2 regions of the Paenibacillus sp. 1SOY10 genome follow, and region 2 is predicted to be linked to the other one. Evidence: predicted binding sites of a transcription regulator. Region 2 holds the regulator's gene; the other holds the start of a gene.
The links. The regulator LexA, encoded in region 2, represses DNA repair genes until DNA is damaged. The targets are predictions, from matches to a motif close to CGAACATATGTTCG.

Region 1 (12,488 bases), 330 kb from region 2:
TAGCTTCTGCAAGAGACTTGCGAATAAAATATCCGATCACGAACCCAAAGAATAATGCGGCTGCAACGAGAATGCTCCAGGTTACAGAATTCATCTGTTCACCTCCCCGTTGTTTCCTCCAAGGCATTCCTTGGGATGTTTGCAGTTTTTAGTTACTTTCGTTTCTTAGTTCATCATCATTTAAAAACGTACATGACTTGCCCATTTAGTTCGGCGGTTTCATGTAGCAACGCACCGCTTAAGGCCGTGCCTTGCCTTCATGATTGAAGAACAGAATCCATCGCCACCCGTTATTTTGGAAGGAAAAAAGGGATGATGCGATATAGGTTCATATTTCATTTTATTATTTGACAAAAGATATTGTCAAGCCATGACAGGAGTTACCTCCCTTTTCCTATTCTTCTTCCCAATCGTCCATTCCATTCATATCGTCCCGCCCGCTTAGCTCGCGCATCACCCGGGAGACAACACTACCGCTAAATCCTCGTCGTTGCAAGAATGCTCCTGTCTTCCGCTTCTTGTCAGACATCTCCCCAGATATACTTCTCCACTTCTTGCTTCCGAGCTGCAGGGCACTATCATATTCATCATCTTCGCTTAAGCGGCCCAGCGCCTCCTCGATGTGAGGCTTAGAGACGCCCTTCTGGCGAAGTTCATGTCTTACCCATAACTTCCCCTTGCCACGGTTTCTCACTCGCTGGGAGACCCATTCCTGAGCGTATACAGCATCGTCGATATACCCCTCGCTCTGCAAACGTGCCAAAACATCCTCTATCGTGGTTTGACCCCATCCTTTTTCTCCTAAACGTTGGAAAATTTCATAGGCGGTTCTCGGCTTCAAGCTCAAATATTTCAGGGCATCCGCATAGCTCTGCTGACGCTCATCCGCAGCCACAATGTCTTCCAGTTCAGCTTTGGTAAATACCGCGCCTTTGATCATCCGGTATTTAATCATTACATCTTCATGAACCTCCAGGCTGTAGCTACCAAAACGAATTTGATACCTATGCTTGGGGCGTTTCAGCATCAGTACAGAGGTAATCGTCAACTCCATGTCTTCCGGGAGAGAGTCGAATCCTTGAACATCCTCTTCAATCTCCTGAGGCCGCCTCTGGTCCGCTGATTTGGGGAGAGGTTGCCAAAAGGATTCATCCGAGATATCAACAATTTCCCGTTCCTCTCCCTGCCCTCTACGACTGGCCTTGTCTGCACCATGCCGCGAGCTACCGTGATTATTCATCCCGTTATCCAAACCAGATACCTCCCGCCGATTGATTTCAATAAAAAGCGCTCTGCCCTGGCAACAGCCAAGGATCAGAGCGCTCATTAGCGTCTACTCTAAGAGACTATTTATCTTCAAGAAGCGCTTGTTCTTCCTGAAGCTCAGCTTCCACATCTTCCGGAGAAGCAGGAGCTACCGAGGTGGTCAGATTGCTGGCCTGCCGAATCTGTTGTTCAATTACATCAGCAATATCGCTATGCTCCTTCAAATATTGCTTGGCATTCTCACGGCCTTGACCCAAACGCTCACCGGCATAGGAATACCACGCGCCGCTCTTGTCGACAATATCCAGTTCTACCCCGATATCAATGATGCTGCCTTCCTTGGAAATCCCTTCACCATACATAATATCAATTTCAGCTTGCTTAAATGGCGGAGCCACCTTGTTCTTGACTACCTTGATTCTCGTACGGTTCCCGACCATATCGTTGCCCATCTTGATTGTCTCAATTCGACGCACATCCAAACGCACTGTCGAATAGAACTTCAAGGCCCGGCCACCCGGCGTTGTCTCCGGATTACCAAACATAACGCCAACCTTCTCGCGCAATTGGTTAATAAAGATCGCAATCGTCTTGGATTTGCTGATTGCCCCGGAAAGCTTCCGCAAAGCCTGCGACATCAAACGTGCTTGCAAGCCCACGTGAGAATCGCCCATTTCTCCCTCAATTTCAGCCTTAGGGACGAGAGCAGCTACAGAGTCGATGACGATAACATCCACTGCACCACTGCGTACGAGTGCTTCCGCAATTTCCAGCGCCTGTTCTCCCGTATCTGGCTGGGATAAGAGCAATTCATCAATATTAACGCCCAACTTACTTGCATAGGACGGGTCCAGCGCATGTTCGGCATCGATAAAGGCAGCTTGTCCACCAATCTTCTGTACTTCTGCGATCGCATGTAACGCTACTGTCGTCTTACCAGACGATTCCGGTCCGTAGACCTCAATAATCCGTCCACGTGGAAGTCCACCTGTGCCCAGCGCAATATCAAGAGCAATTGAACCGCTCGGAACGATCTCTACTTGCATATGTGTCGATTCGCCCAGCTTCATAATCGATCCTTTACCGAATTGCTTTTCTATCTGGCGAAGCGCCATCTCCAGCGCTGCTTTACGATCTGACAATCAGCTCACATCCTTATATAAAATACATGATTAATAACCGCTTATTTCATCTTTTCGTTTATAATTGTACCTTGTTTTGGTAGGTTTGCCAAGCACTTTTTTCGAACATATATTCGCATTTTTTAGTTGCACCCTAATCCCTCCCTTCCCCCTTTCTTCATTAGCATTGATGGTCATTTACTTTTTGTCAGACAACAAAAAAAGAACCGCAGCACAACTGAGTCAGTTTGCCACGGTTCTTCCGTACCCTGATTATATGTGAGTATCCGTAATAACGTCAAGGACTTGGAATGCTCCTAGTCTTGAAGAGCACGCCACAACCGATATAAGAGCGTCTTTGCGGAACGTATACGCACCGTATCACGGTTTCCTTTAATATTAAGCTCGAATACGGCGGTGTCAGCATCTTCTCTTGCAATGGCAATATAGACAAGGCCAGCAGGCTTGCGCTCCGATTGACCTGGACCAGCCACACCCGTAATGGATAGCCCCAAGTCGGTGCCTGTTGTCAGACGAACCTGCTCTGCCAGCACTTTGGCCGTTTCCGCACTTACTGCGCCGGGCGCATTTTCTCCCTCCAGCAGCTCATGAGGAACGTTCAGCAACTTCTCCTTGAGCGCATTGGAGTAGCAGACGATGCCCCCCTGGAAGACAGCAGAGCTACCAGGCAAGGCCGTGAACATTTCCATAAGCAGGCCCCCGGTGCAGCTCTCTGCTGCACTCAAGCTCAAGCCACGCTCCTTCATGATGTCTAGAATTACCTGCTCAATAGGCACATCAACGTTAGCATACAAATACTCCGGCAAACGCGAAGCAATTTCTCGTTCTACCGTATCCAGCTTCAGCATGGCCGCCCGTTCATCCGGCGCTTTTGTCGATACGCGAATTGTAACCTCGCCTTCTTTGGCATAGGGGGCCACCGTTGGATCGCTTTGCGCCTGAATTAAGTCAAGTAGTTTGGTCTCCAGGGCTGATTCACCAATCCCGGCAAATTTCAGCATCTTTGAATAGATGGGCTGCTCTCCACTCAATGCCCGCTCCAAAATCCAGGGCTTGGCCTGACGCTCGAACATCGGCTTCATTTCCTTCGGCGGACCCGGGAGCACAATGTAGAACTTGCCATCCTGTTCAATAGCATTCCCTACGGCGAGGCCTGTCTCATTAGGTAGCGGCGTGCCCCCTTCAATCGCGAGGGCTTGACGCCGGTTATTTTCCGTCATCGGGACACCCCGTCCTTGAAAGAAACGATCCACGTTCTCCATGGCCTCGGCATCCTCATATAATGAACGCCCAAGTACGCCCGCTAACGCTTCCTTGGTCAGATCATCCTGGGTAGGTCCGATTCCTCCGGTAAATATTAATATATCCGCCCGGTCCGCTGCCGTCTCTACGGCATGAGCAAGCCGGCTCATATTATCGCCTACCACAGTTTGAAAATACACATCAATACCTAGAGCGGCCAGTTCCTGTGATAGATACTGCGCATTGGAATTAAGAATCTGACCCAGCAGCAGTTCTGTACCCACTGCAATAATTTCTGCTTTCATTTTCAATAAGCCCCCTCTAATAGCTTCCGGCTTATACCCGGATTACACTTTGGAAAAAGAAAGCACGCTTTTGTTCTTCACAAAGTAGTCAATGCCCGAATAGAGCGTAATGACAGCCGCCAACCACATCGCAATGTCAGCAAACGGAATGGATAACCACTCGAACGGGAAGTTGTTCAACAACAACGCGGAGATAGCAATAATCTGCGTAACGGTCTTTGCCTTCCCCCATTTGCTTGCCGCAATGACCGAACCAGCCAGAAGCGCAACCTCGCGTAGTCCGGTAACAGCAAATTCACGGCTGATAATGATGGCCGCAATCCAGGCATCACATTTGCCCATGGCAACAAGTCCAATCAATACCGTAGCTACCAGCAACTTATCCGCTAACGGATCAAGCAGCTTGCCCAGATTGGTCACCAGATTATATTTACGGGCGATATAGCCATCGATGCCATCGGTACTGGCGGCTATAATGAACAAGATAGCTGCAATCAACTGGTGTACCGGCAACGAATAGCTGCCCAGCACAAGCTCGTAAGAGAGCCAGCCAACATCCACCAGCAGAAACACCAGCATCACTGGAATCATAAAAATACGTGTTAATGTAATACGATTGGGCAAATTCACAAAACGGCCTCCCCGGACAAAGCATAATCATAAGCATGTGTAATTCGCATTCTAGTCAACTCGCCAATTGAAGCCTTGCAAATTTTTACTTTTTCAGTCATCCGTCCTATCCTCCATCATATTTCTAACCCCATTCATCCTACTCTAGCAAGGATTTAAACAACCTATACAAGTATAATATTCCACTGCATAGGCTGTCAAAAATATGAAAAGGGCCTCACGCAGCCCGTCAGGGACCTGCAAGAGACCATTCATATTGATTATTTGAAGTTTGTAAATTGTAAATCCACCGTCAAATCCGCCTTGCGCAACATTTGCATGACTTGCTGCAAATCATCCTTACTCTTGCCTGTCACACGAATTTGATCGCCCTGGATTTGGCTCTTCACCTTCAGCTTGGAGTCGCGGATCAAAATGTTAATCTTCTTGGCATTCTCCTGATCGATACCTTGCTTCAAGTTGATACGCTGACGCACGGTGCCAAGAGAGGCAGGCTCTACCTTGCCGTAGTCCAAGTTCTTGATAGGCAGTCCTCGCTTAATCATCTTTGATTGCAAAATATCAATGACGGCGCTCCGCTTGTAATCGTCATCCGAGACAACAACAAGCACATCCTTTTCCACCTTAAGTTCACTCTTACTTCCCTTAAAATCGAAGCGGGTAGCAATTTCCCGTTCCGTTTGATCAATAGCGTTAGTTAATTCTTGCATATCCATTTTAGAGACAATATCAAAAGCACTCTCTGAAGCCATCATTCACACATCCTTTTCTAATTGCATCCCAGCGGCATATTTCTGTTCATGCCGTTGACTATTCGCCGCCGCTATTTGTGCTTTCTTCTTCCCCGGTTGCGGAGTCGCCGCCAGCAGACTCGCCGTTATCGAGATTAAGCAAGAATCTTGAGGTCGCTTTACCATCCTCCAGTGTTTCTCCTGCCACCGTAATCGTCGTATTCTTGGAAGCCCCGGAGATGACAAACAAGCCCTCTGGACCAATTTCGTAGGTCAGCACATCACCGTCCTTGGTTCCTCCAAAATACAGCTTATCGCCATTCCGGCTGCCTTTTCTCACTTCTACCCAGCTTTCGCCGCTTGCCGTTATAGTTACCATGACGGGCGTATTCCCGGCATTTTGCACCTTATATTTAGTTGTACTTCCCTGCTTACCATCCGGCACAAGCGTCAACTCACCTGTTGCTTCATCCCCAGGCTCGCCCGTTTCGGTCCCTTGATTGCCCTGATTATTTCCGGCATTCGTATCCGAATCGTTCCCGCTTCCGTTGTCCGTACCGTTGTTGCCACCCACGGCATCCCCGTCGGCCTGCGAATTGCCTGTATTCCCCTTATTGCCATCAATATTGCTATCTTGCGTTACTGGCGTAGGGTCCGGCTCATGTCCGTCCGCATTCCGGCTCGGATTGCCCCATACGGTAAAATACATATAAATAACGACAAGAATTAAAATGGCGAACGACCACATCAGCGTCGTAGACAGCCACTTCGAATTGCGCTCCGAATGCTGACGGCTCCGGCGCTTCTGCATCACCGGCTCCATGGTCGCCTCGGGAGTCGCAGCGGGGACATGCTGACGGTGTTCGGCCAGCAGCTCATCCGCATCTACTCCAACCGTTTCCGCATATGTTTTAATAAAGGCCCGGACATAGAAGCTCCCCGGCAGCACTTTATAATCACCCGATTCGATGGCTTCCAAATAGCGTTTGCGAATTTTCGTCATTTCCTGTACATCATCAAGCGACAAACCCCGGGCAAGACGGGCTTCCCGCAACTGTTGTCCCAAATCCGACACGGCCATCACCTCCTGCAATCATAGTTATGTTTGTTAGTCATTACACATCGTCTGTATAAATTGTCGTAAACGTATCGTATACGATTTGCTCCTCCGGATTGTTACGCAATTCAATAATTATATCAAAGTTGTCATAACTGTACTCCGATTCTTTCACAAAAACATCAGGATGTTCAATCACTTTGGTGGATGGCATAGCCATTAAATCCTGAAGCAGTTGATAGTGCTTCTCGTTGGACCGCAAGGTACTGATAATCCCATCGATGATAAATACGTTATGCGGATTAACCTCATCCTCGGATAGCTGACTTCGCACCGTTTGCCGTAGCAATGTCGAGGATACAAAGGTCCATCGCTTCATGGCGCAAACACTACCGGCTATGATCGATTCCGTCTTGCCGACGCGCGGCATTCCCCGAAGCCCGATTACCTGATGTCCTTCCCTCTTGAACAATTCCCCAAGAAAATCGACTAGAATACCAAGCTCGTCCCTTGTAAAGCGAAACGTTTTGCGGTCATCGGAATCACGGTCGATATAGCGGCCATGCCGAACGGCCAGCAAATCAACGAGCCGCGGATTGCGAAGGGCAGTCACCGTAATGCTGTCCACCTTGCTCAGAATTTTGCTGACTTGCTCGATTTTTCCATCATCATCACTTTCCAATAACAGACCCCGCGTTTTGCCTTCTACCCCGTTGATCGTCAAAATATTGATTTCCAGCATCCCCAGCATAGAAGCAATATCCCCCAAAAGTCCCGGGCGATTTTTATGTATTGTATACTCCAGATACCATTGTTTCTGCGCCATAGACAAACACCTTCTTCAGTTCCTCATGCACCATTCGACAAATTAGGTCTTAATTCCTGCTTGTTTGTCAAAAAATCTCCAAAAGTTGGAGAATTGATTTTTAACAGGTGTACTTAACGGACATGTGCATATGTGTTTTATGATATATAAAATGAAAATGAAAGGCAAGCCAATGGGATAAATGGGTGAAAAGCTCCCAGTTCGGGAGCTTTTCAAGGGTCCAACTATGCGTTTTTCTTAGCCAGCTTGACCATCAGACGAGCAATGGTTTTCCGCTCTTCTTCGGTACCCACATCCCAAATTTCCTTGATGGCGCGGTTGGATTCATTCTGTGGATCCACCTTGTGATCCAAGAAGCTACCGATCTCGTAGGCCAAATTAGTGATGGTCTCATCGCTAAAGCCCACCTTCTCGGCATCCTCCACACGCTCTCCAAGGAATTTCTTCCAGTTATCAAAATTTTTGAGTACTGTTGACATGATAAATCCTCCTTTGGTTGACGATTTAAGATCAACAGTTGTAATATGCGAAAATGCCGGTGGTTTTATGCGATGAAGAATTACCAAAACCACCATATTATTAAGTCTCGTGCGGACTTCTCAAAATTTTAGTTCGGGAAGACGACTTTTTGAATTACCTCTTTAAGTGAGCCAACCGCCGTTGGGGCTTATGATCTGCCCCGTAATATAACCCGATTCCGGCAAGGCCAGGAAATAAACGAGCGACGATATCTCTTCCGGCGACCCCAGGCGTCCGGCTGGAATTTCTTCCTCCAGTTGTCTCAGTTCGTCTGGGTCAAATCGTCCCATCATATCGGTTTTTACCGCACCTGGGGCAATAGCATTGACGGTGACACCCGAAGGTGCAAGTTCCTTGGCCAACGCTTTCGTGAAGGCATTAACCCCACCTTTGGCCGCCGAATAGGCCACCTCGCAAGATCCGCCCGAGATTCCCCAAATGGAGGAGACATTAACAACTCGACCAAAACGTTGACCGATCATATATGGCATGAATAATTGCGTGCAGAGGAAGACGCTCTTTAGATTTACGTTCATTATATCGTCCCATTCCTCTTCGGTTACATCCGAGAGCATGCCATAATGGGATATCCCGGCATTATTGACCAGAATATCAGGATATAGCCCATAATGATCCAGTCGTTCCTTCATTCTGACGATCTCTTCCTTGCTTCTCAGGTCCGCCGCCATGGTGTAAGCCTTGGCCCCAAGCTCCAGACATTTACGGGCGACCTCATTGGCCGCCTCGTGAGAATTCATGTAATGAATGACCACATTCATGCCGACCGAAGCAAACCTTAGAGCCACCTCAGCTCCAATTCCCCGGCTTGCACCAGTAATCAGCACGGTCATATCGCTAAACTTTTTTCCTCCCCCATGCAACTGCTCCATTTAAGGACTCACCACGATGGACACCGCTAATTGCTCCCAATCCATGTGCTCGCGCAGCCGAGCGTTCACCTCACCCAGCGTCAACGATTCATACAGTGGCAATATGGCGAACAAGTCCCCACCTCTGAACCGATAGCGGGTAAATTCATGGGCAATGTTCTCTGGGGAGTTTAACATACGCAAGTAACCACCAATCTTCTTCTTGCGCGCCCGCTCGAAGTCCTCTTGCTTAAAGCCCGACGATAACAAGGCATCTGCCTCCTCACGAATGACGGCAAGTAATTGGTCCGGGTCCTTTGTATCCCCACCAATAGCGGAGAACGCATAATTCGGATTGCTGTTGTATTCATGACCGAAGCTATCGGAGATCAGGTCCAGATCATACAGCTTTTGATACAGCTTTGTACTGGCTCCAAACAATAAATCCAATGCCAGCTTGGTCGTCAAATCGCGGCGTAACAATTCCTCACCACTTAATCCTAACCGAGTCTCTTTGAACCCGAACAAGCATTTAGGTTGTGAGACCGGCAGACGTGATTCCCGGCGTTTCTCCGAAACTCCGCCAGGCTCATCATCGAACAAACGATCGATGGCACCCTGCGGCTCATATTTCTTCTCAGCTTGATTACGACGAACCAAGGCGAATACATCCTCTGGCTGAACGCCTCCTACAACGAACAACAGCATGTTGCTGGGATGGTAAAAGGCATTGTAACACGTGTACAAGGTTTCCTTCGTAATCGTTGTAATCGATTCTACCGTCCCGGCGATATCAATGTGAACAGGATGCACTTTATACATCGCTTCAATTAATCCAAAGTAAACCCGCCAATCCGGGTTATCGCGGTACATGCCAATCTCTTGGCCAATAATGCCCTTCTCCTTCTCCACATTTTGATCTGTGAAGTAAGGATTCTGCACAAAATTAATCAAGGTTTCCAAATTAGCTGGAATATTGTCTGTTGCGGAGAACAAGTAGACGGTCTGATCAAAGCTCGTAAACGCATTGGCTGAGGCTCCTTGGGAGGCAAAGGTAGCAAAAATGTCGCCTTCCGGCTCCTCAAACATTTTATGCTCCAGGAAATGAGCGATACCGTCTGGGACCGCAATGTCTTCTTCGCCTTCTACACGGAAATGGTTATCAATTGATCCATATTTCGTGGAGAACGTTGCATATATTTTTTGAAATCCGGGTTTGGGCAGCACATAAACCTGCAACCCATTATCCATCGTTTCATGATATAGCGTCTCTTGCAACGCATCGTAACGAATGGTATCCATCCGGCTACTCCTCCTTCCGACCTGTCAAAAAGTATATCGTATCCAGTTGTACGGCTTCCGCCGCCTGCACGATATCCTGAACGGTCACCTGCTCGACTTGCTGCAACAGTTGTTCAGCAGAACGCTCCTTGCCCGACAATACGCGGTTAAAGTCGTACGCAATCATTTCAAAAGCAGAATCCTGCATTTCGAGCAAACTGTTGCGGATCATGGCTTTGGTTTGCGACATCTCCAGTTCGCTAATCTCCCCGGCACGCATGCTGGCCAATTGTGCTTGGATAATTTGCAGTGCTTTCTCATAGTTGGCAATCTCGATCCCGGATTGGATGCTTACGATCCCTTTATGACCATCAAATCTTGAAGATGCATAATAAGCCAGGCTTTCCTTCTCCCGAACATTGATAAACAGCTTGGAATGCGGATAGCTTCCGAGCACTCCATTATATAGCAAGGCCGCGGCATAACGTTCGTCTCCATAGGTAATCGATGTTCGCATCCCCAGGTTCAATTTGCCTTGATTGACATCCAGTGCTTCCTTGACCGATCTTACTTCTCCAGAGCGCAAGCTCACCTTCTCCGGCTCATACTGCGGAGTAGCAGAACGGCTCAAGCTAAAATGCCGGGCAACCAGCTCTTCCACTTCGGCCAGAGTGGTGTCTCCCACCACATACAGGTCCAAATGGGCTTGCTGCAGCCATTCTTGATAAGCAGCATATAGCGATTCTGGCGTAATGGCATCCAGTTCGCTGCGTTCTCCGAGTGGATGTAACCGATAGGAATCGTTCTTGAACATCTCCTCCATACAGCGCTCGGCGGCATAGCGGATTTTATCATTAATAATGCCTTCCAGCTTCTTGCGCACCGATTCCCGCTCTGAATTGACATAACCCTCACGGAAGGCACCGTTCTCCAGAGCAGGTTTGGTAAGTACCTCACCTAGAAAGGCAAAGCTCTTATCCAGTAATGATCCTTCACTTTGTACAAAAGAATCATTGATCGTATCCATACGAAATTGAATAAGCTGATAGTTCCCACGTTTATATACATCAAACCCGAACCCGGCTCCGTAAAGATGCTCCAATTGCTCCCTGAACTGAGTCGTTTCCGGATAGGATTCCGTGCCCCGCCGCAGAACAAAGGGGGTAAGAGCCGTAGTTGTTACCTTCTGTTCATCCAGCGGCAAACCTGCGTAGAGGGAAATCGCAAACGTCTTAAATCGGGTGGTCGGCAATACATGCAACCCAATATGCCCCACACTGCCGCGCTCAAATACCGTTTTGTTCAAAGCGAAAACTCCTTTGCCAGAGACTTTATCAATCCTGAAATTCAGTTCCATTCTATACCAATTCAAAGGAAAGAAGCAACCTGACAACGACGGGCTGCTCCCTTCACTTCTTTTATTTAATTACATGCAGAAAATATGCTCCCCGATGGTCTTGACCTGTGGTCTTGTCCAAATCCATTTGGATGTGGCCGTATTGGGGTTGAAGTAGTACAAGCATCCACCGCTAGGGTCCCAGCCATTAAGCGCCTGCTGCACCGCCTTCCGTGCGGTCTCATTAGGCTCCAGCCAGATCTGCCCGTCGGCTACCGCAGTAAATGCCCCTGGCTGAAAAATAACGCCCGACACCGTGTTCGGGAAGCTTGGAGATTTAACCCGGTTGAGAATAACTGCCGCTACGGCTACTTGTCCTTCAAAGGGCTCGCCGCGCGATTCGCCGTAAACGGCATTGGCCATAATCTTCAGGTCATTTTCCGATAATCCCATAGCATTGGACGGAGCCAGCTCGGATTCCGGCTTGGCCTTTTCCCCCGAACCCGCATTCCCGCTACCCTTACCGCCGCCGCTATTTGCATATTCCATGCCCGGCTTCCAATTTTTTGTAGCATTGTATAGCTTGAGCTTCGTTTTCGGACCAGCCAGACCATCAACCGTCATTCCGAACTCCGATTGGAACCATTTCAGGGCATCTCGGGTCTTGGAGCCGAACTGACTATCCAGCTTGCCATGGTAAAAGCCAAGGTAGGATAACCGGCCCTGGAGCTCATACACGTCTTTGCCATATGCCCCGTAATCAATGATCTGATCGCTGAACGCAGGCTCCGCTTCCTGAGAAGGGATGCCGCTGGCCTGAATCGTATGCCATAATGTACCTGCTCCGTATCCGATTCCGAACAGAAGCAGCACTAGACCGAAGGCTAACCAGATTTTCGCTTTATTCATACGTTTAGCTCTACCTTTCTTTTAGTGGATTAACAAGGATGGGTAACTTTAGTATGACAAGCACTCTCCCTTCCTATGCACCCTAAAATTCAGGCAAGCCTAACGCCCTACTTCTGATTCAAAGCTACTGGTAACTAACCGTAAAATGATGGCTGTCAAAATAGATAAGATCACCTTTCTCCTCATTCCAGACCGCCTGTAAATGAGTGGGCAGCCGTATTCCATTGATTAATTTGTAGTCCTTAAATAAAGCCGACCATGGGATATGCCGTTGTTCCCCATCCGTTGTAATCATAGCTCTGTCCTCTGTAGTGAAGGTCAGAAGTTCCCCTTCTTCGCTGAACGTAAAGATGCCGCTGGCCGAGAGTCCTCCGC
Region 2 (12,488 bases):
CCGCCCCCTGGAGGCGAAGTTGATGGAGGAAGCATTCAGGGCGAAGTTCTGAATACTCCTACCGGAAATGGTGGCTAAACGCCTGGCCTGTTAAGGTGAAGAGGTTATAACGAGACCCCTGGTGGCACGTAAGGTGCAGCCGGGGGTCTTTCTGCTGCAAAATGCCGTGAAAAATGTTTTTTGTGACTCTTTTTCAAATATGGTAAGCTGATATTACACTGTGTTGAAAGGGTAATATGTATGAAGCGAAAATTCGGAGACCGCGCAAATTGGCGCCGTGTGACCCAGCGTCAATTCAAATCCAGATACGTGGAGAGCGGCATATTCACGGGTCACGTGACGTTATACAGCATCACCGCCTTGCGGGATCCATTATGGAAGACATACGGAGGACATACATTTCGTATCGCAGACAAGGGCTTTACTTGGCTGCAGTACTATCCGAAAGGCGAGCATTTCATTGTTACGGCTATGTTTGATGATCATGGAGACATCGTGGAATGGTACATTGATATCTGCAAGACGCAAGGGATTACGGATCAAGGCGTGCCATGGTTTGACGATCTGTATCTGGACATTGTCGTCCTGAAGAATCGTGAAACCTTCCTGCTGGACGAGGATGAGCTGGATGAGGCACTAACCAAAGGGTTGATTACCGTTAAGGATTATGATCTGGCTACCGAGACCGCAGAGCGTTTGCTTCATGCGATTAAGAATCAGCGCTTTCCGTATTTCGACCTGTCTCTGGAGCATTATCGCAGCGGCTTTATGACTTCAGAACCTTTTGAGCCGGGAGGAAGTCTATGATGCGGGGAAAAAGGCTGAGCATGGAATATTCCATGGCTCCCACCGGAAGGCGGGGAGGCGGCAAGCGTAAGCGTCTGCTTCGCTGGGCATTGCTCGTGCTGGTGCTGGGCATCTGCTGGATATTATTTGTCTTGGCGCAAATCGGTAGTATTGAACGTAATTCGGCCGTGAATTCGCAGCTTACCGAACCCGCAGATGTGGGTATTGTTCTTGGAGCCTCGCTGTGGGGAGACGTGCCTAGCCCCGGTTTGAAAGAGCGTCTTGATCAAAGCCTGAAGGATTATGAAGCAGGCAGGTTCAAGTTATTTGTGTTGACTGGCGGTCTGGACACCCCGGAGTCCAACTTTACGGAGGCGGAGGGGATGGCCAATTATCTGGAGCAGCAAGGTGTGCCGAGAGAGAAGATGCTGCTGGAGAATGAAGCTACCAGCACCTATGAAAACCTTAAGTTCAGTCAGGAGATCATGAAGGAACAAGGCTTCTCATCGGCTTTGATCATCACGCATACCTTTCACGGGAATCGGGCGCTGGAAGTAGCCAACGCACTGGATTACGCCAATCCTAAGATGTCTGTGATTGAATCCCGGGTGTTAAAGCCGTTCCCCAACACGTTCAGAGAGGTGCTGGCCTATTCCAAGTGGAAGCTGGATCAACTGGCGCTGGTAGTTGGCCTGAAATAGCAAAACTTCTAATAACGGACAGGGAGAGAGAATACATTTAAAAGTGTGCTTCTTAAGTAGTACCTATACTGAATTTATTCAGCCCTACCCTTATAAAGAGGTGATTACCTATGTCTGGGCGTGTTATGGCCAGAAGCGGCTCCCCTGAGGAGAGACCTTCCCGGCAGATTAATGTCATCCTGCGCAGCAGCGAACCGCCGGTCGTTTCCCAAGCAGTTCCTGACAGTGAACCACAGCCTGCAGCAAAGCCCTCGCCACAACAAAGTCTTTTTGCAGAAATTCAAAAAGAATTGGATCAATTGATTGGCCTGGACCATATTAAAGACCTGATGTATGAAATTTATGCCTTGTTACAAATTGCATCAATGCGCTCGGACGCTGGACTGCTGTCCGGGACGCAGGTTTATCATATGGTATTCAAGGGGAATCCGGGAACGGGCAAAACCACGGTGGCACGTATCGTCGCCAAGATGTTTCAGCGCCTGGGGGTGCTTAGCAAGGGCCATTTAATTGAAGTGGAACGAGCGGACTTGGTGGGCGAATATATCGGCCATACGGCGCAGAAGACGCGTGACCTGGTGAAGAAGGCGCTCGGCGGTATCTTGTTTATTGATGAAGCGTACAGCCTGGCGCGCGGTGGGGAGAAGGATTTTGGTAAGGAAGCGATTGATACACTTGTCAAAGCCATGGAGGACCATAAGAATCAGTTCATTTTGATCTTGGCCGGTTATTCGGATGAGATGGACTTTTTCCTGTCGACTAATCCGGGTCTGCCTTCCCGCTTTCCGATTCAAATGGATTTTCCTGATTACACTATTGATCAGCTTATCCAAATTGCCGAAGGGATGGCCAAGGAACGCGACTATATTCTGATGCCACAGGCGATACTCAAGCTAAAGCAGCATTTGCTACGGGAGAAATGTGAAAGCGAGCAGATATTCAGCAATGCTCGCTATGTTCGTAATGTCATAGAGCGCTCTGTTCGGCAGCAAGCGGTACGACTGTTGAACCAGTATGCAGGTGGCTCTCCGGGAAGACTGGAACTGATGACTATCCGTACCGAGGATATGAAGCTGGATAAGAAAAATGGATCATCAAACCCCATATTGTGAACGAAACAAAAGCAACACGAACGAACCGGTTGAGGGAGAGGTAACTTAAGCATGGCAGTATTTGCAGAAGAAATCGTACATTGGCTGGAAGCCGCGGAACGTCAGGTAGAATCCCGTTTTCGGGATGTTGACCGGATCGTTGATCAGAATCAATGGAAGGTAATAGAGGCTTTCCAGCGCCATCAGGTTAGCGACTACCATTTTGCAGGCTCTACGGGGTATGCCTATAATGATCGCGGACGTGAGGTGCTGGATCTGGTATATGCGGACGTATTTGGCGCCGAGGCGGCGCTGGTCCGGCCGCATTTCGCCTCAGGGACACATACAATAGCCACCGCTTTGTTTGGCGTGTTGCGCCCTGGTGATGAATTGCTTTATATTACAGGACGCCCGTATGATACGTTACATAAGGTGATAGGCGTACCCGGCGATGGCAGCGGTTCGCTTCAGGATTTTGGCATTACTTATAGCGAGACGGCCCTGTTGCCTACTGGAGAAGTAGATTGGGACACTGTTCAAGCGAATATAAATGACCGGACCAAGGTTGTCGGTATTCAGCGGTCCCGGGGGTATGACTGGCGTAACTCCTTTACGGTAGCACAGATTGGCGAGATGGTGGAACGGGTAAAAGCTATTAAATCCGATCTGATTGTATTCGTCGATAACTGCTACGGCGAATTTACGGAGGAGCGGGAGCCTACACAGGTTGGCGCCGACTTGATCGCCGGATCATTGATCAAAAATCCAGGCGGAGGTCTGGCTGAGACCGGGGGATACATTTGCGGCCGTAGCCAGCTTGTACAGCTTGCTGCTTACCGCCTGACAGCGCCGGGGATCGGCGGCGAGGTAGGGGCGATGCTTGGAACCACGCGTGGAATCTATCAGGGGTTATTTCTGGCCCCGACCATTGTGGGACAAGCAATCAAAGGTAGCGTACTGGCGGCGGCCCTGTTCGAGCGGGCGGGCTTTGAGAGCAGACCAGGATGGAAGGATGCGCGGACGGATTTAATTCAGGCCATTGCCTTTAACAAATCCGAGCAATTGATTGCCTTTGTCCAAGGGATTCAGCGGGCGGCAGCGGTAGACGGTCATGTGGTTCCAGAGCCGTGGGACATGCCTGGGTATGAGCATCCGGTCATCATGGCCGCCGGGACCTTTGTTCAGGGAGGAAGCCTGGAGCTTTCGGCAGATGCTCCCATTCGTGCTCCATACATTGCATATATGCAAGGCGGGTTAACCTATTCGCATGTCAAATTTGGCTTACTCACTGCGCTGCAGACCATGAAGGACCGCAACTTGTTGTAAGTTATCCTAACACATCTATTGACATGTCAGGATAACTGACATATGATAGGTTCATGATAACTTAACTGGAAGGTTGATAGCGATGAGTGAGGAAATTCGCAGAAATATGGCCTTGTTTCCTATTGGTATTGTGATGAAGCTTACGGATTTAACCGCAAGACAAATTAGATACTATGAGCAGCATGAGCTTATCGTGCCTGCCCGCACGTCGGGGAATCAGCGGATGTTTTCCCTGAATGACGTGGAACGCTTGCTTGAAATAAAAGGACTCATCGATAAAGGTGTCAATATCGCAGGCATTAAGCAGGTGATGAACCCGATGTCCCGGGAGTCTCAGGAAGCAACCGTGATTACGAAGGATACGGAAGAGAAACGTCGGGAGATGACGGACTCACAAATCTATCGTATGCTAAAGCAGCAATTGGTTACAGGAAGCAAGCATGGTCAGGTGTCTCTGATTCAGGGAGAATTGTCCCGTTTTTTCAAAAAATAATTTAAATGTTGGGAGAGGTTCGTGTGAGTTATTCGAAGTACACCAAAGAAGACATTTTACGCATTGCCAAAGAAGAGAATGTACGCTTTATCCGCCTGCAGTTTACGGATTTGCTAGGGACCATCAAGAATGTGGAAATCCCGGTAAGCCAATTGGAGAAAGCTTTGGATAATAAAATGATGTTTGACGGCTCTTCCATCGAAGGTTATGTCCGGATTGAAGAATCCGATATGTATCTTTTCCCGGATCTGGATACCTGGGTTATCTTCCCTTGGGTTACTGAAGATCGTGTGGCTCGTCTGATTTGCGATGTGTACATGCCTGATGGTACACCGTTTGCTGGTGACCCGCGCGGTATTCTGAAGCGCGTCTTGAAGGAAGCTGAAGAGATGGGATACACGTCGATGAACGTAGGTCCAGAACCTGAGTTCTTCCTGTTCAAGACGGATGAGAAGGGGAACCCAACTACTGAACTTAACGACCAAGGTGGTTATTTCGATTTGGCACCAACCGATTTGGGTGAGAACTGCCGCCGCGAAATCGTATTGACTTTGGAGGAAATGGGCTTTGAAATTGAGGCTTCTCACCATGAGGTAGCTCCAGGCCAGCATGAGATTGACTTCAAATATGCCAGTGCGATCAAAGCGGCTGACCAAATTCAAACCTTCAAATTGGTAGTTAAAACGGTAGCTCGCCATCATGGATTGCATGCGACATTTATGCCTAAGCCGTTGTTTGGCGTGAACGGTTCCGGAATGCACTGTCACCAATCCCTGTTCAGAGATAATGTCAATGCCTTTTATGACGAGAGCGATGAGCTTGGTCTTAGCGAAGAAGCCCGTTATTACATGGCTGGTATCCTGAAGCATGCCCGTGCCATGGCGGCGATTACAAATCCGACGGTCAATTCTTTCAAACGTCTGGTTCCTGGTTATGAAGCCCCTTGCTACGTGGCTTGGTCCTCCAGCAATCGTAGCCCGATGATTCGTATTCCGGCTTCCCGCGGCCTTAGCACTCGCGTTGAGGTTCGTAACCCGGACCCGGCGGCCAACCCGTATCTGGCACTGGCTGTTATGCTCAAAGCAGGGCTTGACGGTATCCGCAAAGAGCTTCCATTGGTTGAACCCGTAGACCGGAACATTTACATCATGTCCGAAGAGGAACGCGTAGAGGAAGGAATTCCTAGCTTGCCATCGGATCTGAAGGAAGCACTTGGCGAAATGCTGCGCAGTGAAGTAGTAAGCGAAGCGCTCGGCGAACATGCTTTGACTCACTTCTACGAGTTGAAGGAAATCGAGTGGGATATCTTCCGTACTCAAGTTCACGCTTGGGAACGCGATCAATATATGACATTGTACTAAAATTGGGAAAAACCCTTGAGGGCCTGGATATGGTCCTCAAGGGTTTTTTGTTCGAGAAGCTATTATTGTAAGGGAAGGTTAAGTTTTAGTGTGTACAGGTAAATTTTTGATTTCTGAAAATACTAAATGTTTACATGATTTATTCAAAGATGGGCAACTTATAGCCAAGGAGGTTGTGGCTATGGCGATAAGTGAATTGAAGAGATACCAACGGCGGCGCTCCAGATTGAAGTTATGGTGGATATCGGAACGCTCTGGCCTGGGATGGAGTACAAGAGGACGTCGAGAAAAAACGGGGTATACGCCCCAGATGCTGGATCTCCGCTGGGATGAATGAATATGGAGAGGACGGCCATAGGATGAGGCTGTATGCGTACTATAACAAATAGGACAAAACGGATAGAGCATCACGTTTTGTCCTATTTGTTATTCAATGCAAATCGCGGAACAATCCGACGACCTTGCCCAGAATTGTAACATGCTTCAACCGCAGTGGTTCCATCGTGGAGTTCTCCGGCTGGAGACGAATGTGGTCCTTCTCTTTATAGAAGGTCTTGACGGTAGCTTCGTCTTCTTCCGTCATAGCTACAACGATCTCTCCGTTGTTAGCCGTTTGCTGCTGGCGGACAATGACGTAATCTCCGCTATGTATGCCTGCTTCGATCATGCTATCGCCGACGACGGAAAGCATAAAGATCTCTGCGCCACCCGCATAATGCTCGGGGAGTGGGAAGTAATCCTCAATATTCTCTGTTGCTGTAATTGGCATCCCGGCGGTGACTTTCCCTACGACGGGAACACGCGCAACGCTATGAGAGAACAGGTTGTAATTCTCCGAGACATCCTGTCCCAGAAGCTCAATGGCCCGAGGCTTCGTCGGATCGCGCCGAATAAAGCCCTTCTTCTCCAACCGGTCCAGATGTCCATGAACGGTTGAACTGGAGGCCAGTCCAACAGCTTCACCGATCTCTCGGACGGAAGGAGGATATCCCTTAGCCCGCACTTCATTTCTTATAAATTCAAGAATAGCCTGCTGACGGCTTGATACCTTTGACATTTTCGGATCAACCCCATTTAGTAACGTTTGGAAAAATTATAACATAGAACTTCCGTTCGTACAAACATTAGTTCTAACATGGGATGAAAATAAAAAAAAGAACAAATGTTCGCAATAAACTATTGAATCAAACAAACGTTCGTGATATAGTCGAATTATGAAATGAGAACATTTGTTTGGGGGTATGAGTTTATGTTGAAATATAGTTCCTATCAAAGCATCTATGAGCAGCCTTCCTTCCGTCGTCCCGTCGTCGAGCGAATTTTACATAAGAGCACCTGGCCTAAGCGCCGATTCTTCCAGATGATTACTTTACTGGTCATTTTGGTTGTCACTTGCACCGGTGTCGTAACAGCGTTAGCCGCTTCATCGGATGATAAGTTAGCAGAGACTGAGCTTGCCCAAGTGATTGTTATGTCGGGAGACACGCTATGGGAGATCGCTGTAGAACATAAACCTGCTAATCAGGATACGCGAATCTATGTAGAGAAGTTGAAGCAGATCAACGGACTGGGGACCAGTAGAATTCAAGCGGGAGATGTTCTTCTGCTGCCTGCCCGATAAGGCCATTGGTATTATTCAGAAGGTAAGTCAGATAGTATGGAACAAAATGGATTCTGGCAGGGATATACATCTGGAGTATACATCTATAGTTAGGAGCTTGTAGGAGAGAGTCCTGGTGGTGAACCTGGGCGCCTTGACAAGCTCTTTTTCTCATGTCAAAGTAGGAATTAATGCCCTATATAATATCAAAGTACCTAGTGTATTTTGAACGTTGCAAGGGAAATACCGCAAACAAACAAGCAGGAGGAATTTATGGATATTGATGCTTTGGTACAACGAATCAATGAACTGGCTCGCAAGCATAAAACGGAAGGACTGACGCAGGACGAGGTGTTGGAAAGGGCCCAACTTCGGGAAACCTACCTGCAGAACGTGCGCAAGAACTTTCGGCAGCAGCTTGATTCCATTGAGATTGTAGATAAATAGGGAGGAAACGTAGATGGCTTCGTTTGACCGCAAAGTAGAGCGGAATCGAGTGAAAATGAGTAAGAAAGGAAAGGGGCCGAATGTAGGACGTGGACAAAGCAATCCAGGTTCCCGAAGCTCTTTGGGAGCAAATGGGGATGGGGATGTCTTCAAGGGGCGCAACATTATTTTACCTGTTGTGTTGTTCTTGTTAGCCTTGATGTACGCTACAGTGGGTCTGATGAGTGGACCCGAACAAGTAAGCTCATTCTTGTATTGGACGACCATCATTTTGTACATGGTGCTTGCCGTTGCCCTTTATCTTCGCAAGCCGTATCTGCGAATTAACAAGAGCTGGCTGTATACGTCGAAATTCAACCGTGACAAAATGCTGGACGCAGGGAACATTAATAAAATCAAGGTTAGCGCAAACAAAATTGTAATCGAACCGAAGACGCGTGAGCCTAAATGGGTATTTTACCGGAATCGTAACCGGTTTGACGTTGAAGCGATGGCCGCACGGCTGGAGTTATACGCTAATACGCATCATGTCAAGCTTGAGAGAGAATAGTCTTCTATATATAAGGTTTACAGGACCGAGAGGGTGACAAGGAACAGATGACGATCAAAGCGGTTTGTTTTGACTTGGATGACACATTGCTTTGGGATGACCGCAGTGTGAAGGAGGCCTTCGCGGCAACCTGTGAAAATGCGGTGAAGAAGGCCGGCGCAGGCTTTCACGCCGAGCAGCTTGAAGAAGCTGTTCGACGTGAGGCGAGAGGGTTGTATGAATCCTATGAGACCTACCCGTTCACGACCATGATTGGAATCAACCCGTTTGAGGGATTATGGGCTACATTCTCTGCTGGTGAACAACCGGAGTTTCGTCAGTTGGAGCAACTGGCTCCCGTGTACCGCAAAGAGTCATGGAGAAGAGGACTGCTGGCCCTTGGGGTTGAGGATGAGGAGCTGGCGGCGGAACTGGCAGAACAGTTTGGGCGTGAGCGTCGCTCCCGTCCTCACATTTATGAAGAAACCTTTGAGGTGCTTAAGGAGTTACAAGGGAAGGTTAAGCTGCTGCTGTTGACAAATGGTTGTCCAGCACTCCAGCAGGAGAAGCTTGACGGGGTGCCGGAGCTGGCGCCTTATTTCGATGAGATCCTGATTTCTGGCAGCTTTGGGAAGGGGAAGCCCGACCCATCTATTTTTCAGCATGCCATGGAATTGTTGGACATTAAGCCAAGTGAAGGGCTTATGGTCGGAGACAAGCTGACGACGGATATCAAGGGATCTCTCAGTGTTGGCATGACCGCAGTTTGGGTGAACCGCGAGCATAAATCACGCAATGATGAGATTGTACCTAATTATGAAATTGCCCGTTTAACGGAGCTATACGATATTATCGCCGGGCTAAAATAACAGATCAACTTCAAGATACCGCACCTGAAAAGCATAGGCGATCGTAGAGAGGGGAATCGTTCATGAAGAGAAGCGGGTGGTTACTGGCCGCTTTTATCCTGACGCTGACTTTACTTGGCGGTTGTGCGCGTACGGAATCAACGGCCATGGAGAATTTCTCTCTGGCACCGATCAAGGTTCAACTCGAAGTAACCCCTGATCCTGTACAAATTGGGGAGACGGTGACCTTCACGGCTACGGTTACCCATCAAGAGCAAAAGGTAGACGATGCCGACGAGGTGACTTTTGAATTCTGGCGTGAAGATGATACTGAAGGGGAGCACGGTCAAGTTACCGTAACCTCTGCTGGGAATGGCACTTATGTGCTGGAGCAATCGTTTGATGGGCCGGGTACCTACAAAGTAATCTCTCATGTGACAGCTCGGGATCAACACTCAATGCCTTCGAAGTCATTTACGGTCCAATAATTTAAATAATCCTAATAAATAAACGGCGGTGCAGGATAAAATGATCCTGCACCGCCGTTGTTGTTTGACTACCTGGCTACTTTGGCTGAGCCGATAATTAGGAGAAGATCGCCAGCAGCAAGGCAATCAACGCCGGTGCTCCTTGCTTCAGAATAATGGACCGTGAAGCTGTAGCCCCGCCATATAGCGCAGCAATCACGATACATACAAGAAAGAAGATTTGAATCTGGGTGGCGAACTGTGCATGAGGATGAAGCAGCCCCCAGATGAGCCCAGCAGCAAGAAAGCCATTATAGAGTCCTTGGTTGGCAGCTAATGGCTTGGTGGCGTGGGCAAGTTCCGGTGTGGTGCCGAAAGTCTTCATTGTACGTGGACTGGTCCAGAGGAACATTTCCATAATAAGAATATAAATATGCTCGATGGCTACAAGGGCCACCATAATGATGCTGATCAATCAAATCACCTGGCTTTCTTATGGTTCAGTTCAATGGTAGAGCATGTGCTATTACATTATAGTAGGTTGGGCGCAAAACGCAAAGCCAACACGAATGAGCAGACCGGAGCAGAGCACATGAATTCTCCCGAAGTGATGAGGCCGGACCTCTTTTCTTCAACGCTTCATTCTGTTAAACTAAATCTTAACGTTTTACGGGAGGGACATGATCATGAGTAAACCAAGCCTGCTTGAGAGAATAAAAGAAAGAATTTTAATCCTTGATGGTGCGATGGGCACTATGATTCAGCAGGAAAACCTGGCTCCTGCCGATTTCGGTGGAGAAGACCTGGATGGTTGCAATGAAATGCTCGTGCTCACCCGTCCGGACATTATACGGGGAATTCACGAGAAGTACCTGGCGGCTGGAGCCGACTTGATTGAGACTAATACGTTTGGCGCGGCATCTGTCGTGCTGGCTGAATACGATATATCGGATAGGGCCCGCGAAATTAATCTGGCAGCCGCCAAGCTGGCGATTGAAGCTGCAGAAAAGTATAGCACACCGGAGCATCCACGTTATGTGGTAGGGATTTTGGGACCCACAACCAAGACTTTGTCTGTTACCGGTGGAGTTACCTTTGATGGCTTGACGGACAGCTACGAGGAGCAGGTTATTGCTCTGATCGAAGCCGGGGTAGATGCGCTTATGCTGGAGACCTCGCAGGACACACTTAATGTGAAGGCGGGGAGTATCGCGATTACGCGGGCTTTTGCCAAGACGGGGATCACTCTGCCGCTCATGATATCGGGCACAATTGAGCCGATGGGCACAACGCTGGCCGGACAAAATATTGAGGCCTTTTATATTTCGCTGGAGCATCTGAAGCCGATTTCCATTGGCCTCAATTGCGCGACCGGACCGGAATTTATGCGCGATCATATCCGTACATTGTCCAGTATTGCTAAAGCTGCGGTAAGCTGTCATCCTAATGCGGGGCTTCCCGACGAGAACGGACATTATCATGAATCACCGGATTCGCTTGCTCGCAAAATGTCGGCTTTTGCCGAATCCGGTTGGTTGAACATTGCCGGCGGCTGCTGCGGAACAACCCCGGCTCATATCGAAGCTCTGGCTAGAACGCTTGGTGAATATCGTCCGCGTGAGTTGGACGGAGATCATTTACCGGCCTTGTCGGGCATCGAGCCCGTATACATTGAATCGGCCAATCGTCCTTACCTTGTCGGTGAGAGAACGAATGTTCTGGGATCAAGGAAATTCAAACGCCTGATTGTGGAAGGCAAATATGAAGAAGCCTCTGAAATTGCCCGTGCCCAGGTCAAAAATGGTGCTCAGGTCGTTGATGTCTGCGTGCAAGACCCGGATCGTGATGAGGCGGAGGATATTGAGAAATTCCTCGAACTTGTGGTCAAGAAGGTTAAGGTACCGCTGATGATCGACACTACCGATCCGAAGGTGCTTGATTTAGCCTTGCAATATTGCCAGGGCAAATCGATCATTAACTCCATTAACCTGGAGGACGGTGAGGAGAAGTTCGAGCAGGTAACGCCGATTCTTCATAAATATGGCGGTGCCGTCGTTGTCGGGACGATTGATGAGCGTGGACAAGCCATTACTCGGGAGGACAAGCTTGAGGTAGCCAAGCGCTCTCATGATCTGCTGGTTCATAAATATGGACTAAACGCGGAGGATTTGATTTTTGACCCGCTTGTTTTCCCGGTGGGGACAGGAGACGAGCAATATATCGGATCTGCCAGGGAGACGATTGAAGGCATCCGCCTCATTAAGGAAGCCATGCCCCAAGTGCATACCGTGCTGGGTGTCAGCAACGTATCGTTTGGCTTGCCGGAGGCGGGTCGTGAGGTGTTGAACTCGGTATTTCTGTACGAGTGCACGAAGGCCGGGCTGGATTACGCTATTGTGAATACGGAGAAATTGGAGCGTTATGCCAGGATCTCTGAGGAAGAACGCCGCTTGGCGGAGGAACTGATCTATAACACCAACGACGAGACGCTGGCTGCCTTTGTCGCGGCTTTCCGTAACAAGAAAGTGGAGAAGGTTGAAAAGGCTGTGAACTTGACGTTGGAAGAACGTCTGGCCTCCTATGTGGTCGAGGGCACCAAGGAAGGGCTTATTCCTGATTTGCAGGAGGCGCTGAACCGCTACACTGCGCTAGAGGTCATTAACGGCCCTTTGATGGCCGGGATGGAAGAAGTTGGCCGTCTATTCAACAATAACGAATTGATCGTAGCGGAGGTCTTGCAAAGCGCCGAGGTGATGAAGGCTTCGGTTGCTTACCTGGAACCATTTATGGAGAAGAACGAAAGCAGTGTAAAAGGGAAAATACTGCTGGCAACGGTGAA

Region 1: recA (recombinase RecA) is a predicted target of LexA. The motif match lies at 2,511-2,524, and genes of this name have one in related genera.

Annotation. Positions count from the first base shown of each region.
Region 1 is NZ_JBXENK010000001.1:336,706-349,193, forward strand. It holds gene rny (ribonuclease Y) at 1-94, opposite strand, end outside; gene AC1VOR_RS01495 (regulatory protein RecX) at 395-1,252, opposite strand; gene recA (recombinase RecA) at 1,347-2,408, opposite strand; gene AC1VOR_RS01505 (competence/damage-inducible protein A) at 2,705-3,955, opposite strand; gene pgsA (CDP-diacylglycerol--glycerol-3-phosphate 3-phosphatidyltransferase) at 3,998-4,585, opposite strand; gene AC1VOR_RS01515 (YajQ family cyclic di-GMP-binding protein) at 4,846-5,337, opposite strand; gene AC1VOR_RS01520 (RodZ domain-containing protein) at 5,396-6,391, opposite strand; gene AC1VOR_RS01525 (DUF3388 domain-containing protein) at 6,432-7,199, opposite strand; gene AC1VOR_RS01530 (DUF3243 domain-containing protein) at 7,424-7,678, opposite strand; gene ymfI (elongation factor P 5-aminopentanone reductase) at 7,841-8,608, opposite strand; gene yfmH (EF-P 5-aminopentanol modification-associated protein YfmH) at 8,609-9,889, opposite strand; gene yfmF (EF-P 5-aminopentanol modification-associated protein YfmF) at 9,894-11,174, opposite strand; gene sleB (spore cortex-lytic enzyme) at 11,295-12,113, opposite strand; gene AC1VOR_RS01555 (DUF6544 family protein) at 12,238-12,488, opposite strand, start outside.
Region 2 is NZ_JBXENK010000001.1:9,956-22,443, forward strand. It holds gene AC1VOR_RS00030 (transglycosylase domain-containing protein) at 1-78, shown strand, start outside; gene AC1VOR_RS00035 (ribonuclease FAU-1 family protein) at 241-807, shown strand; gene AC1VOR_RS00040 (YdcF family protein) at 804-1,487, shown strand; gene AC1VOR_RS00045 (AAA family ATPase) at 1,598-2,599, shown strand; gene AC1VOR_RS00050 (methionine gamma-lyase family protein) at 2,651-3,904, shown strand; gene AC1VOR_RS00055 (MerR family transcriptional regulator) at 3,987-4,397, shown strand; gene glnA (type I glutamate--ammonia ligase) at 4,403-5,758, shown strand; gene AC1VOR_RS00065 (hypothetical protein) at 5,940-6,095, shown strand; gene lexA (transcriptional repressor LexA) at 6,189-6,815, opposite strand; gene AC1VOR_RS00075 (LysM peptidoglycan-binding domain-containing protein) at 7,008-7,379, shown strand; gene AC1VOR_RS00080 (DUF896 domain-containing protein) at 7,632-7,805, shown strand; gene AC1VOR_RS00085 (hypothetical protein) at 7,819-8,355, shown strand; gene AC1VOR_RS00090 (HAD family hydrolase) at 8,403-9,203, shown strand; gene AC1VOR_RS00095 (FixH family protein) at 9,266-9,670, shown strand; gene AC1VOR_RS00100 (DUF1304 domain-containing protein) at 9,768-10,109, opposite strand; gene metH (methionine synthase) at 10,336-12,488, shown strand, end outside.